Regions from separate parts of the Streptomyces sp. NPDC005281 genome, predicted to be linked through region 1. Evidence: riboswitches for the same ligand, from Rfam matches in the RefSeq annotation. Region 1 holds a riboswitch; each other region holds the start of a gene.
What was found. Region 1 has a riboswitch for cyclic di-AMP ahead of ABZV42_RS35045 (transglycosylase SLT domain-containing protein). Riboswitches for the same ligand answer to the same signal wherever they lie in the genome.
Positions count from the first base shown of each region.

Region 2: linked by a shared signal. The riboswitch ahead of ABZV42_RS09420 (LysM peptidoglycan-binding domain-containing M23 family metallopeptidase) and the one ahead of ABZV42_RS35045 (transglycosylase SLT domain-containing protein) in region 1 are both predicted to bind cyclic di-AMP.
Region 3: linked by a shared signal. The riboswitch ahead of ABZV42_RS06975 (M23 family metallopeptidase) and the one ahead of ABZV42_RS35045 (transglycosylase SLT domain-containing protein) in region 1 are both predicted to bind cyclic di-AMP.
Region 4: linked by a shared signal. The riboswitch ahead of ABZV42_RS22745 (NlpC/P60 family protein) and the one ahead of ABZV42_RS35045 (transglycosylase SLT domain-containing protein) in region 1 are both predicted to bind cyclic di-AMP.

Region 1 is NZ_JBEXGX010000035.1:44,459-47,838, reverse strand. Features, by position in the region: gene ABZV42_RS35050 (CocE/NonD family hydrolase) at 1-658, shown strand, start outside; cyclic di-AMP (ydaO/yuaA leader) riboswitch at 1,189-1,344, shown strand; gene ABZV42_RS35045 (transglycosylase SLT domain-containing protein) at 1,348-2,130, shown strand; gene ABZV42_RS35040 (Cof-type HAD-IIB family hydrolase) at 2,344-3,153, opposite strand.
Region 2 is NZ_JBEXGX010000005.1:107,314-110,693, forward strand. Features, by position in the region: gene ABZV42_RS09415 (SGNH/GDSL hydrolase family protein) at 64-849, opposite strand; gene ABZV42_RS09420 (LysM peptidoglycan-binding domain-containing M23 family metallopeptidase) at 1,153-2,076, opposite strand; cyclic di-AMP (ydaO/yuaA leader) riboswitch at 2,081-2,238, opposite strand; gene ABZV42_RS09425 (tyrosine-protein phosphatase) at 2,879-3,380, shown strand, end outside.
Region 3 is NZ_JBEXGX010000003.1:400,616-403,995, forward strand. Features, by position in the region: gene ABZV42_RS06970 (PP2C family protein-serine/threonine phosphatase) at 44-1,144, shown strand; cyclic di-AMP (ydaO/yuaA leader) riboswitch at 1,357-1,513, shown strand; gene ABZV42_RS06975 (M23 family metallopeptidase) at 1,525-2,559, shown strand; gene ABZV42_RS06980 (aldo/keto reductase) at 2,694-3,380, shown strand, end outside.
Region 4 is NZ_JBEXGX010000016.1:46,267-49,646, reverse strand. Features, by position in the region: gene pcrA (DNA helicase PcrA) at 1-876, opposite strand, end outside; cyclic di-AMP (ydaO/yuaA leader) riboswitch at 1,170-1,339, shown strand; gene ABZV42_RS22745 (NlpC/P60 family protein) at 1,347-2,531, shown strand; gene ABZV42_RS22740 (tellurite resistance/C4-dicarboxylate transporter family protein) at 2,798-3,380, shown strand, end outside.

The DNA of each region.
Region 1 (3,380 bases):
GGCGCGCCAGGGCCCCGAACAGGCTGTGCCCTGGAAACCGGGCACCGCGGAGAACGTGGTGCTCGACCTGAACGCCATCGGCTACGCGTTCCCGGCAGGCCACCGCATCCGGCTGGGCGTCTCCTCCGCGTACTGGCCCTGGATCTGGCCCCAGCCGGGCTCGGAGGCGGGCTTCACCCTGGAGCCGATCGGCAGCGTCCTCGAACTCCCGGTACGGACACGGGAGTCGGACCCCTCGATCACCTTCGGGGAGCCGGAGGAGTACGAACCCCTCGGCGTGACCGTCTCCGAGACCCTGGACGAGTCCCGGCCGCGGCGCCTGGTCCTGCGCGACGTGGCCGCGGAGACCTGGCGCCTGGAGACCGACCCGGGCCACGGCGGCACCCACGTCCATCCCGACGGCCTCGAATACACGGAGGAGGCCCGGGAGACGTACACGATCGACTCACCGGACCCGCTGTCCGCCGGCGCCCGCTCGGCGTGGTCGATCCGGCTGCACCGCCCGGACCTGCCGTGGGACGCCCGAGTCGAGACGGTCTCCGCACTCACCTGCGACGCGCGGGACTTCATCACGACCGACGAACTCGTCTGCAAGGACGGCGGCGAGGTCGTCTTCCACCGGACCTGGGAGAAGAGAATCCCGCGCACGGCCGGCTGACCGAGCCGACACGAGCCACAGGCAAGGGAGTTCGCGTTCCCTCGCTCGCGTGCACACCGAACGCCGTTGAAAAGAGCCGCACTTCACCTGGCGTCCGCCTGGGTTCGGCTCGCTTCCGGCCGGCGGTCCCGCCCGGACGGCTCGGGCCCCGGACGGGGCCCGCCCCGACGTGTCCCACGCCACAATTCCCGTCGCGTCAGGGGCCGATCGGCCCCCTCCGAAGAGCCCGCCGGCGCTCACCGACCCACGCCTGATGCCCGATTTACCCCTCATGCCGCCTTAATGCTCTTTGGTCTCGTGAGTTGAGTCACCGGCGTGCCGCACCGCCGCCGCGCACCGTTCTCGACCCAACCCCTTCGCCAAAGGCAAGTTGAGGATCCAATTCCGGCACAATCGGACTTTTTACCCTCGCCTTAACCAGGCGAAAGCGATCTTCGCGGTCAAATCTCGTCTTGTTTCGGACATGTGCTCTCGCATACGTTCTGGTCGACCCCGGGCGGATCGCCGAATCCTGCCGCCGCCCGGCAACCCATCGACCCACGCCACGGCAGGAGCGGGGGAACCACAGGTAAGCCGCCGATCCGTACATACCGGACCGGCTTGGGGTGAAGCCGCGCTCACAGCGCGGCCGGGCATCTCCCGCCCGAACCCGACAGCTCACCTCGCAGGCGTCGGAGAGGAAATTCGCCATGCCCGTACGAGCCAAGCACCGTCGCATGAAGACCAACGTCATCACCCGGGGCATGATCGCCGCCGGAACGGGCGGCATCGCCCTCGCCCTTCCGCTCGTGAGCGCGACCGGCGCCAGCGCCGCCACTCCGGCGCAGGCCCCCCAGGTCGCGAAGACCGCCCACACCGCGGTGGTCCCCAACGTGCAGCTCGTCACCTACAAGGTGGTCGCCGGCGACACCCTGTCCAAGGTGGCGCAGAAGTACCCCAAGAGCGGCGGCTGGAAGAAGCTGTACACGGCGAACCGCGCGGTCATCGGCGACAACCCCGCCCTGATCCGTCCGGGCCTGAAGCTGACCGTCGGCACGAAGTCGCTGGGGTCGACGACCGTCCGCACCACGGCGAAGACCACCGCCACCGCCACCGCCGCCGTCGCCAAGTCCAAGGTGACCACCGCCACCCAGGCCTCCGTCAAGTCGTACAGCAACAACCTCGACGGCTGGATCAAGCAGTCCCTGGACGTCATGGCCAAGGCGGGCATCCCCGGCAGCTACGACGGCATCTACCGCAACGTGATGCGCGAGTCCTCCGGCAACCCCAACGCCATCAACAACTGGGACTCCAACGCCGCCGCGGGCATCCCCTCCAAGGGCCTGCTCCAGGTCATCGACCCCACGTTCCAGGCGTACCACGTCTCGGGCACGTCGATGAACATCTACGACCCGGTCGCGAACATCACCGCCGCCTGCAACTACGCGGCCAAGACCTACGGCTCCATCGACAACGTCAACGGCGCCTACTGATCCACCCCGCACCCCCGTTTCTCACCGCACCCGCCGACGGCGCCTTCTCGGACCGTCGGCGGGTGCGGTTGCGTCGTGGCCCGGCGCGCGTGTCGGACGCGTCGCCGGGCGGGCGACGACGCGCACCGGCGGAGTGCGGGCTGACGGGTGTGCGCGGGCAGGCGCGCGAACAGGTGCGCGCGGGCAAGCGTGCGGGCGGGTGCGGCGGTGGCGCTAGAAGCCGAAGAGGCGCTCCAGGACCACCGCGATTCCGTCGTCCTCGTTCGACAACGTGACCTCGTCGGCCACCGCCTTCAGTTCCGGATGCGCGTTGGCCATCGCCACACCTCGGGCCGCCCAGTCGAACATCGGGATGTCATTGGGCATGTCACCGAAGGCCAGCGTCGCGCACGGGGTGAGACCGAGGTGCGCCGCGGCGAGAGCGAGGCCCGTCGCCTTGGTCACCCCGCATGGCTGGAGTTCGACGGTGCCGGGCCCGGACATGGTCACCGTCGCCAGCGAACCGACCACTCCCCGTGCCGCTGACGCCAACTCGTCGTCGGACAGGGACGGGTGGCGCAGCAGCACCTTGCTGATCGGCTCCGCCCAGAGGTTGTCCCGGCGTGGCACCCGCACCGCCGGCAGTGTCGGATGCGGCATGACGTACCCCGGCTCGATGAGCGTCAGCCCGTCCACCCCGTCCTGGTCGACCGCCGCGTACAGCATCCCGACCTCCGCCTCGATCTTGCCGAGCGCCGTCTCCGCCAGCTCTCTGTCCAGGGTCACCGACCACAGCATGCGGTCGGTGCCGGCGTCGTAGAGCTGCGCCCCCTGCCCGCACACCGCCAGTCCCTCGCCGCCGAGTTCATCGAGAAGCGGGCGCACACGCGGTGCGGGTCGGCCCGTGACCACGAGATGGCGGGCACCTGCCCGGGTCACGTTCGCCAACGCGGCGCGTGACCGGTCGGAGAGTGTGTCGTCGCCGCGCAGCAGCGTTCCGTCCAGGTCAGTGGCGATGAGTGAATATGCAGTCGGAGCGGCCATGATCCGAAGAATACGGATCCGACGACTCATCGGCCCGGCGTGAACCGGACGACGTCCGGTATCCCGTCAGCAACGCCGTTCACCGCACGGCGGTAAGCGCGTTGCGACCGATTCGGATCACCCAGGCTCCGCTTCCGCCCACACCGACTTTCCCGAACACGACCGACCACAACACCCCAACGCCCCCTGCATGAAGGGCAACCAGCACCTCTGCCTCGACAACACCC
Region 2 (3,380 bases), on a different contig from region 1:
CGCACGGAGGCCGGCGCCGACCCGGCCGGGCAGGTCTCCCCCTCCGGCCGGACCGGTCCCGAATCAGGCCACCGACTCGATGCGCAGCTTGATGTCGTCGGGCGAGAGGGTCCCCTTGGCCGCCACGTGGTCGCCCGAGGACTCCCCGCGCAGCCGCCGTCCGATCCACGGGACCAGATACTCGCGCGCCCACTGGATGTTGTCGCGACGCACCTCCAGCGTGCCGCGCGGCGGGAGGGGCGGCCAGGGCTGGTCCGGGTCGGCCGGCACCTCGAAGCCGAGTAGCTGTCCGGCACGGAGCGCCACCCGGGTGTGCCCCTCGGGAGAGAGGTGCAGCCGGTCGCCGTCCCAGGCACGCCGGTCCTGGATCGTCTTCAGGGACCAGAGGTCGAGGACGGGACAGCCGTAGCGGTCCGCGATGGCCCGCACATGTCCGTTGTAGGTGGCGATCTTGCCGCGCAGGTGCTTGAGCACGGGGACGCCACGGGTGTCGAAGCCGGTGGTCACCATCACGGTGCCCACGGCGGAGGTGAGATCGGCGACCGCGCGCTCGAAGCGCTCCGCGACCTCGTCGGGGTCGGTGCCGGGGCGGATGATGTCATTGCCGCCGGCGCTGAACGAGACCAGGTCCGGGCCGAGTTCCTTGGCCCTCTGGAGCTGGGACTCGACGATCTGGTCGAGCAGTTTGCCGCGCACGGCGAGGTTGGTGTAGTCGAAATCGCCTTCGGGCCTGCGGTCCGCGAGAAGTACCGCGAACCGGTCGGCCCAGCCGACGAACGCTCCGTCGGGCCCAGGGTCGCCGACGCCCTCGGTGAAGCTGTCCCCCACCGCCACGTACGACCCGATCACCGATCTGTTGTCACTCTTCGAATCGTCTGCCACATCGAGCATGATTAACCCTTCGATGTGAGCTACGCGACCGTAGGGAAGGGTTGACGGGCGGTGAGATAAGCCACTCGCCAAGCGTTGGTCAACTCCGGAATAAGGCTCGCGGCAAGGACGTTGAAGCAGCGATCGCTCAGATGCCCCGAAAACCCGATCTCTCAGGTGCCCCGGAAACCGGTGCCGCGGGAACACCGAAGGCCGGACCCAGGGGATCATGGGGTCCGGCCTTCGGAGATCGTCCTGCCGTCAGGAGCAGGAAGTCGGGCGTCAGCCCACGGCGACACCGTGCGAGCGCAGGTACGCCACCGGGTCGACGTCGGAGCCGTAGTCGGGCGTGGTGCGGATCTCGAAGTGCAGGTGCGGTCCGGTCACGTTGCCTGTCGCGCCGGAGAGGCCGATCTGCTGCCCCTCGGTCACGGTCTGCCCCGCCGAGACGGACAGCGACGACATGTGGGCGTACTGGGAGTACTTGCCGTCGGCGTGCTGGATGACGACCTGGTTGCCGTAGGCGCCGCCCCAGCCCGCGGAGACGACAGTGCCCGCGGCGATGGACTTGATCGTGGTGCCGGTCGGGACCACGAAGTCCACGCCCGTGTGGTAACCGCTGGACCACATGCTGCCCGGCACCTTGTAGCCGGTGCCGATGCTGCTGCTGTCGACCGGCAGGGTGTAGCCGGAGGAGCTGCTGGTGGAAGCGGTGCCGGAGGAGGCGGCCGTGTCGGCGGCCGGGGTCGCCGCGGACGTCGTGGCGGTCGTCGTGGCGGACGCCGTCGAGGCCGTCGTCGAGGCCCTAGTCCGGGTGGCCGAGTGGGCGACGGTGGCGGCCTTCTTGCCGAGCGACAGCTTCAGACCGGGGTGGATCAGCGACGGGTCGCTGCCGATGGCCGAGTGGTTGTCGGAGTAGATCTTCTTCCAACCGCCGCTGACGTTCTGCTCGTCGGCGATCTTCGAGAGGTAGTCACCGGACCTCACCGCGTACGTCTTCGTGGTGGCGGCCTTGACGGTCTTCTCGGCGGGGGCGGCGGTCGCGGCCCGCTCGACGTGCTGTGCGACGGTGGCCTGGGTCGCGGCGTGGGCGCCCGTGGCTCCCATCAGAGGCAGCGCGAGTGCGGCGCCACCGGTTCCGGCCACGGCGATCGAGCGGGTGAAACGCAGGGACTTGGGACGGCGGTGCTTACCCTTCGCGGGCATGGCGATTTCCTCTCCGGCGCCTGCGGGGTGAGCTGTCGGGTGCGGGCTGGAGATGCCCGGCCGCGCTGCTGCGCGGCTGTACCCCTAGCCTGTTCCGGGAACCGGACCAGGCACGGAACCTGTGGGTCCCCCGCTCCTGCCATGTACGGGTGAGTGTGCGGATTCCGGGCGGCGGCAGGATTGGGCGTCCGTCCGGATTGAGGCAGAACGTAAGCGAGATGAGAGCGCGTCGACAACTATGTGCGGTTTCTGTGCGCTCGCCTTTCTTGATCCATGCGGAAATCGCCGTCACCCTCCGTGGAATGACGATCTTCCGGACATCTCAACCCGCCCGTAATGGCGGGGCGTTGAGAATCGACGACGACAACGCATCGTCACGAATATGACGCTCCTCACGCGACTCGCCCCAGTGCGCCTTATTCCAGGGCCAGTTGTAATGAAGGTGCTTAATCGGACAGAACGGTCAGATGTGACGTGGACGGATATCCGGCACATCTGGATCTCCGTGCGGAATGACGCGCAAATCACCGATCGTGCGAATGCCGCATTTGGGAACAATTCGTCACGGAATCCTCGAGGTGGGGGCGTGCGGTGGATCACTCGATTCGTTCGAACGCGCATCCGGCAGCGCGGAGCCGTGCAGCGAGACCATCAAGGGGTCCCGTCCGCGAGGCGGTGCCTGTGGACAACTCATTGCCCGAGGAACCCATGTCGTATCGTCGAGAGCGCGAGCCGGTACAACTGCCGACGAGCGACGCCGAGTCCAGTCCGGCGACGCCGGAGGCCAATGGGAGGAGCCCCCGTGACGCAGCAGATCCCGTCGACCGAGCCCGAGCTCGGCGGAGTGCGCAACTTCCGCGACGTGGGCGGACTGCCCACCGCGGACGGCCGGCGCGTGCGCTACGGGCAGCTGTTCCGCAGCGGCCACCTGGCACACGCCACGGAGGAGGACGCCGCGTTCCTCTCCTCCCTGGGACTCCACACGATCTTCGACTTCCGCAATGCCGCGGACCAGAAGCTGGAGGGCCCGGACGTCGAACTGCCGGGCGTGCGGAACATGAACCTCCCGCTGACCGACCCGGCGGACGGCAGCGAGTTCTGGAAGATGGTCCGCGAAGGCGATCTCGACCAGCTGCGCGCGCTCCTCGGTGACGGCAAGGCCGCGAACCGGATGATCAACTCCTACCGCGCCATAATCAAGGAGCGAACGGCCGAGCACTCCCAGGTGCTGCACGCCCTGGCCGACGACAGTGTTCCCGCGCTGATGCACTGCGCCGCGGGCAAGGACCGCGCCGGACTGTCCA
Region 3 (3,380 bases), on a different contig from region 1:
GGCCCGGCCGCCGTCCCCCGGTGCCCGGCGGCCGGGGAACGCCGTGCCGGCCGGTCCTGCGGGAGCCTGCCCCCGCAGGATCGTGCGCGCCCGCGCCTTCGTCCGGATCCTGCCCGCGCTGCTCGTCACCGCAGGGGTCCTCTACGACTACTTCACCCCGGCGGAATTCACCGCCGCCCCCTTCTTCACGGCCGCGCCCCTGGTCGCCGCACCCCTCTACTCGCTGCGCGGCACCGTTCTCGCCGGTGTACTCGCCGTCGGCGCGGTGCTCGTGGTCCATTTCCTGCTCGGGATCGTCCTGCACGTCGACGCGGTCACCGAGGTGGTCACCGTGACGACTGCCGCCGTCCTGGCCGTCCTCATCAACATCCTGGTCAGGCGCGGCGACGAACGGCTCGCCTCCGTCCGGGAGATCGCCGAGTTCGCGCAGCGCGCCGTGCTGCCCGAGCCCGAGGCCCGGATCGCCGGGCTCGAGGTCGCGGCCCGGTACGAGGCGGCGCAGGAGGACGCGTTCATCGGCGGCGACCTGTACGCGGTGCAGGACTCCCCGCACGGCGTACGACTGGTCGTCGGGGACGTACGGGGAAAGGGGATGACCGCGGTGGCCGCCGTCGCGACGGTGGTCGGCGCGTTCCGGGAGGCCGCCGAGCAGGAGGCGACGCTGGAGGGCGTCGCGGGGCGCCTGGAGCGGGCCCTGACGCGCGCGGGCACCCGGCGCGACGGCGTCGAGGCGGCCGAGGGGTTCACGACCGCCGTCCTCGCCGAGATCCCGCACGGCGAGGACGTCGTACGTGTCGTCAACCGCGGCCATCCACCGCCCCTGCTGCTGCGCCCCGACGGCACGCTCGCCGTCCTCAGCGCCGAGGTGTTCGCGCTGCCTCTCGGGATGAGCGAGCTGGGAAGCCCGCACGCCCCGACGGTGCAGGACCGCTTTCCGCGCGGGGCGACGCTGCTCCTGCACACCGACGGACTGTCCGAGGCCCGCGATCCGCGGGGGGAGTTCTACGATCCGGCGGCCTGGCTGGCCGGACGCGTCTTCCACGCGCCCGACGAGTTGCTGACCGCCCTGGTCGAGGCGGCTCGCCGGCACACGGGCGGCGCTCTGACGGACGATCTGGCGCTGCTCGCCGTCCGGCGCGCGTGACGGGTGCCCGCGACGGCCGCCCGCGAACAGGCCGTCAGGGAAGCACGTGCAGGTGACATGCGGCCAACTCGCCCGTTTTTCATCGCTCATGACCCCAAAGTCCAAGCCAAAAGCCGTTAATGATCAGTCGGAACAGCTTGGAATTCGATGCCCGGGTCTATTAACGTTCGATAACGCAGCGCGGCCGTTACAGCCGTCACAAGAGGTGGCTCCGTGCGCACGCGCGGAATCCCGCAAGGGAACCGGGGACCCATCCCATGGGGTGAATCGAGCGTAACCCGCCGTGCACGCACGGTGGCAGTACGCCCGTAGGAGACCTTCCTGCTCCGAACCCGTCAGCTAACCCGGTAGGCGGCAAGGAAGGAAAGGAGTGCGCCCACGTGGCGTCAAACCGGCCCGCTCAGCCGACCTCGTTCCCGCCGAATGACACACACACCTTCGGCTATGCCACGGACGAGGGGCCCTGGGAGGAGTGGAACCCCACCGAGGATTCCGTCGCTCCCGTCCGCGGCCGGCACCGCACGGGCAAGCAGCGCGGCGGAGGACTCGCCCGCAGCTCCACGGTTCTCGGCGTCGGTGTCATAGCCGCCGTCGGAGCGGGCGGCATCGCCAGCGCCGCTCCGGGCAAGCCGCCCGTCTCGATCTCGCTGCCCGACCTGTCGTCGGTCACCGCCTCGGCCAAGGCCCTGATATCGGACGGCGGGTCCAGCGCCCCCAAGGGCTCCACCACTCCGCTCACCGATGCCGGTCTGACCAGTGCCGACGCGGCCCACGGCGCCGGCGACGCCGGTGAGGCGCTGCGCGACCGCATCATGCAGCAGGCCAAGTCGCAGCAGAACCACGCCGACACCGCCACGCAGCAGGCCGCGCAGACGGCCGCCGCGAAGAAGGCCGTCGCACTCGCCGCCAAGCAGCAGGACGACGCCGTGGCCAAGGCCACCGCCGTGAAGCAGAAGGCGGAGGAGGCGGCCAAGGCGAAGGCCGAGAAGGAGCGCCTCGCCGAGCTCGCCAAGAGCTACTCGCTGCCGACCTCCTCGTACACCCTGACCTCGCGCTTCGGTGAGGCCGGCTCGATGTGGTCCTCCGGCTACCACACCGGACTCGACTTCGCGGCGCCCACCGGAACGCTCATCAAGGCGATCCACAGCGGCACCGTGACCGAGGCCGGCTGGGCGGGCTCGTACGGCTACCGCACGATCCTCACCCTCGACGACGGCACGGAGCTGTGGTTCTGCCACCAGTCGTCGATCAGCGTCGGCGTGGGCCAGAAGGTCGCCACCGGCGATGTCATCGGGCGGGTCGGCGCGACCGGCAATGTCACCGGGCCGCACCTGCACCTCGAAGTGCACCCCGGCGGCGCCGCCACCGGCATCGACCCGATGGCGTGGCTCCAGAGCAAGGGCCTCAACCCCTGATCTCCGGCAGCCCTGTCGTCACCCCCCCCGACTTCAGGGCTGTCGGTCAGGCAGGTGAGCACACCGGCGTGGGACCCGGCCGTCCCGAGGTGATTGCGGAATACATCCATCCGGCCCGGGCGTTGAAGTCCCACATGACTTCTCTCCGCAAGCTCGGTTCGTCCGACCTCGAGGTCTTCCCGCTCTCCCTCGGGGGCAACGTTTTCGGCTGGACGGCCGACGAGACCCGGTCCTTCGCCGTCCTGGACGCCTACGCGGCGGCCGGCGGCAACTTCCTCGACACGGCCGACTCCTACTCGGCGTGGGTCGAGGGCAACGAGGGCGGCGAGTCCGAGACCGTCATCGGCAGGTGGCTGAAGAGCCGCGGCAACCGCGCGGACATCGTGGTCGCCACCAAGGTCAGCCAGCACCCCGAGTACCCGGGTCTGTCCGGTGCCAACATCAAGGCGGCGGCCGACGCCTCACTGCGCCGCCTGGGCACCGACCACATCGACCTCTACTACACGCACTTCGACAAGCCGGAAGTGCCGGTCGAAGAGATCATCGGCGCCCTCGACGAGCTGGTGAGGGCCGGCAAGGTGCGCCACATCGCCGCCTCCAACATCTCGCCGGAGCGGCTGCGGGAGTCCCTGGAGTTCTCCGACCGGGAGGGCCTCGCCCGCTACGTCGCGCTCCAGCCGCACTACAACCTGGTCTCGCGCGACACCTACGAGGGCTCCCTGCTGGACGTCGCCTCCACGGCGGGTCTGGCGGCCGTCCCGTACTTCGCGCTCGCCGCCGGGTTCCTCACCGGCAAGTACCGCCGCGGCGCGGAGGTCGAC
Region 4 (3,380 bases), on a different contig from region 1:
CGCGTGGTTGGTGTCCTGGTACTCGTCGACCAGGACGTGCCGGAAGCGGCGGCGGTAGTGCTCGGCGACGTCCGGGAAGGCGCGCAGCAGGTTGACCGTGGTCATGATCAGGTCGTCGAAGTCGAGCGCGTTGGCCTCGCGCAGCCGCGACTGGTACATCGCGTACGCCTGGGCGAGGGTCTTCTCGAAGCCGTCGGTGGCCTGGGCGGCGAAGTCCTCCTCGTCGATCAGCTCGTTCTTCAGGTTCGAGATCTTGGCGCTGAACGACTTCGGCGGGAAACGCTTCGGGTCGAGGTCGAGATCACGGCAGACGAGCGCCATCAGCCGCTTGGAGTCGGCGGCGTCGTAGATCGAGAACGAGGAGGTGAAACCGAGCCTCTTGCTCTCGCGGCGCAGGATGCGGACGCAGGCGCTGTGGAAGGTCATCACCCACATCGCGTTGGCACGGGGGCCGACGAGCGCCTCGACGCGCTCCTTCATCTCGCCCGCGGCCTTGTTCGTGAAGGTGATCGCGAGGATCTGGCCGGGGTGAACGCTCCGCTCGCCGAGCAGATGCGCGATCCGGTGGGTGAGCACCCGGGTCTTGCCGGAGCCGGCGCCGGCCACGATGAGCAGCGGGGAGCCGGAGTGGACCACGGCGGCGCGCTGGTTCTCGTTCAGTCCGTCCAGCAGGGCCGCCGGGTCCACGGCGGGCCTGGGGGCGCCGTCGCGGTAGTACGCGTCCCGGTTCGGCGGCATGTCGAACTTCCCGCCGAACAGATCGTCCGGAACCTGCTCCGGTACGTGATCGTCCTCGGGCGGCGGCGGGTGTTCTTCCTCGTGGGCCGCGGAGGGCTTGAGGTTCGCCAGGAAGCTGTCGTCAAAGAGGCTGCTCATCGCTCTCCGAGTCTAGGCCGCCCCACCGACAGCCCGCCGCCACCCGGAGAACTCGACGGGCAGTCGTGACAGGACTCTCCCGGACCATGACCATGTGCGATCGATCGATCACCGAAGGTCAAGCCGAGGGCAAAGTGGTCGGATTGGCGCGATTGGCACGCGGAATGCGGCGGGTGCGGCCAAGGTCACGAAAATGTATCGGGCATATCGCACATCAACCTTCACATGGGCCACACCGGTTGGCTAGCGTGCCGGAAGGCCACTCGACCACAACCGGCGAACGTCGCCGGGCCGAGCGGCCTCCGCCGATTCCGTACGCCGCGAGGCCGCCGGAGCCGGGGACCCACCGACCTTGGGGTGAATCGGTCCAACCGCCTTGTGGGGCAAGGACCGTAGGGCAACCTTCCGGAACCACCCGCCCGAACCCGACAGCTAACTCGGCAGGCGGATGACGGAAGGAGTCGCCTCTCTTGGCGTCGCACCGCAAATCGCGTCCTTCGGGTACGCGCATCGCAGGCATACGGACCCCGGCCCTCGCCACGGCGGCCCTCACCTCCGTGGCCCTGCTCTCCCAGACCGCCAACGCGGCCCCCTCGGCCGAACCCAGGCCCCGCATCGAAGAAGTCTCCAAGAAGGTCGACGACCTCTACCACCAGGCCGAGACGGCCACGAACAAGTACAACGCGACCCGGGAGAAGACCGCCGAGCAGCGCAAGCGCGTCGACACCCTGCTGGACGACGTCGCCCAGCGCACCGAGAAGCTCAACACCGCTCGCGAGGAACTGGGTTCGTTCGCCGCGGCGCAGTACCGCACCGGGGCCGCCGCGCCCGACACCGCGACCCTCCTGCTCGCGGACAACCCGCAGGACTATTTCGACCAGACCCAGTTGATGAGCCGCCTGACGTCCCGCCAGAAGGCGTCCGTCGACGACTACATCACCGAGCAGGCCGCCACCACCAAAAAGCGGGCGGAGGCCACCCGGAGCCTGGAGTCGCTGACCGCCACGCAGAAGGAACTCAAGACCTCCAAGGCCGCGGTGCAGCGGAAGCTCACCGAGGCCCGCGACCTGCTCTCGAAGCTGAACGCCGAGGACAAGGCACGGCTGGCGGCGATCGAGAAGAAGAAGCAGGAGCAGGCCGCGGCCAAGGCGGCGGAACTGGCACGGCAGCAGGCCGCCGCCGAGAAGGCCGCCCGGAAGCAGTCTTCGGGCACCTCGACCGGTTCGGCATCCGGCTCGGCGACCGGGTCCTCCGCCGGGTCGGCGACGGGATCGGCGGACACGGACTCCTCGTACACGGCGAAGGCGGCCAAGGCGCTCGCGTTCGCCCGCGCGCAGGTCGGCAAGCCGTACGTCTGGGGCGCCACCGGCCCTGACTCCTACGACTGCTCGGGCCTGACCCAGGCCGCGTGGAAGGCCGCCGGCGTCAGCCTGCCGCGTGTCACCTACGACCAGGTGAACGCCGGCACGACGGTCCCCCTCGCCGACGCCCGTCCCGGCGACCTCGTCTTCTTCTACGACGACATCAGCCACGTCGGCCTCTACATAGGCGACGGCATGATGATCCACGCGCCGAAGCCGGGAGCGTACGTCCGCGAGGAGTCGATCTACTACGGCGGCACGTCGATCATCCACAGCGTGGTGCGCCCCGGGTAGGCCGGGACCTCTCCACGGGGCGCGCTCGCGGGAGCCGAGAGGCCCGCGCGCGTGCCCCGCGCGCTCGCCCCGCCCCGCCCCTCCGCGGCCGCTCACGCACGCTCGCCCGCGACCGGTCCGGATGCCAGGCGCCGGTCCTCCGGATGCCCCGGCGCCGGTCCTCCGGACCAGGCCAAGGACGCGGGGCTCGGCCCGCCCACCCGCGTCCGCACGGCGCCGGGGCTTCCTCCGGTCTGATCCGCAGGACAGGCCCTAGCATCGGGCGCATGCCTGAAACACCGGACATGCCGGACACGTCCTCGTTCCGCACCTGGTGGGCGGGGCGGCCGCCCGCCGCGGGGGCCGCCGTCATGGCCACCGGCATCATCTCGGTCGGGCTGCACCTGACCGGCTACGAGACCCTCTCCCGGATCGCGCTGGTCCTCGCCTCGCTGGCCTGGCTCGGGCTCGCCGCGGACTTCCTCGTCCGCCTGGCGGACGACCGGGAGCAATGGACGCGGCAGGCCGGCACACCTCCCGGCCTCACCGCCGTCGCGGCGACCACCGTACTCGGCACCCGGTTCTCCCTGCTGGGATGGCAGGTGCTCGCCGAGGCCCTGCTCGCGCTGTCGGCCGTGCTCTGGCCGATCCTGCTCGTGGCCGTCGTACGGCATTGGCGGCGCCGCATGGCGGGAGGCGTCTTCCTCGTCTGCGTGGCCACACAGGGGCTCTCGGTTCTCGCCTCGACCATCGCCACCGCCGTGGGCCCGGACTGGCTCGCGCACGCCGCGATGGTGCTGTTCTGGCTCGGGATCGTCTGCTACGGAGTGTGCTTCGCGCACTTCGACCTGTGGGAGGTGAAGAAGGGGG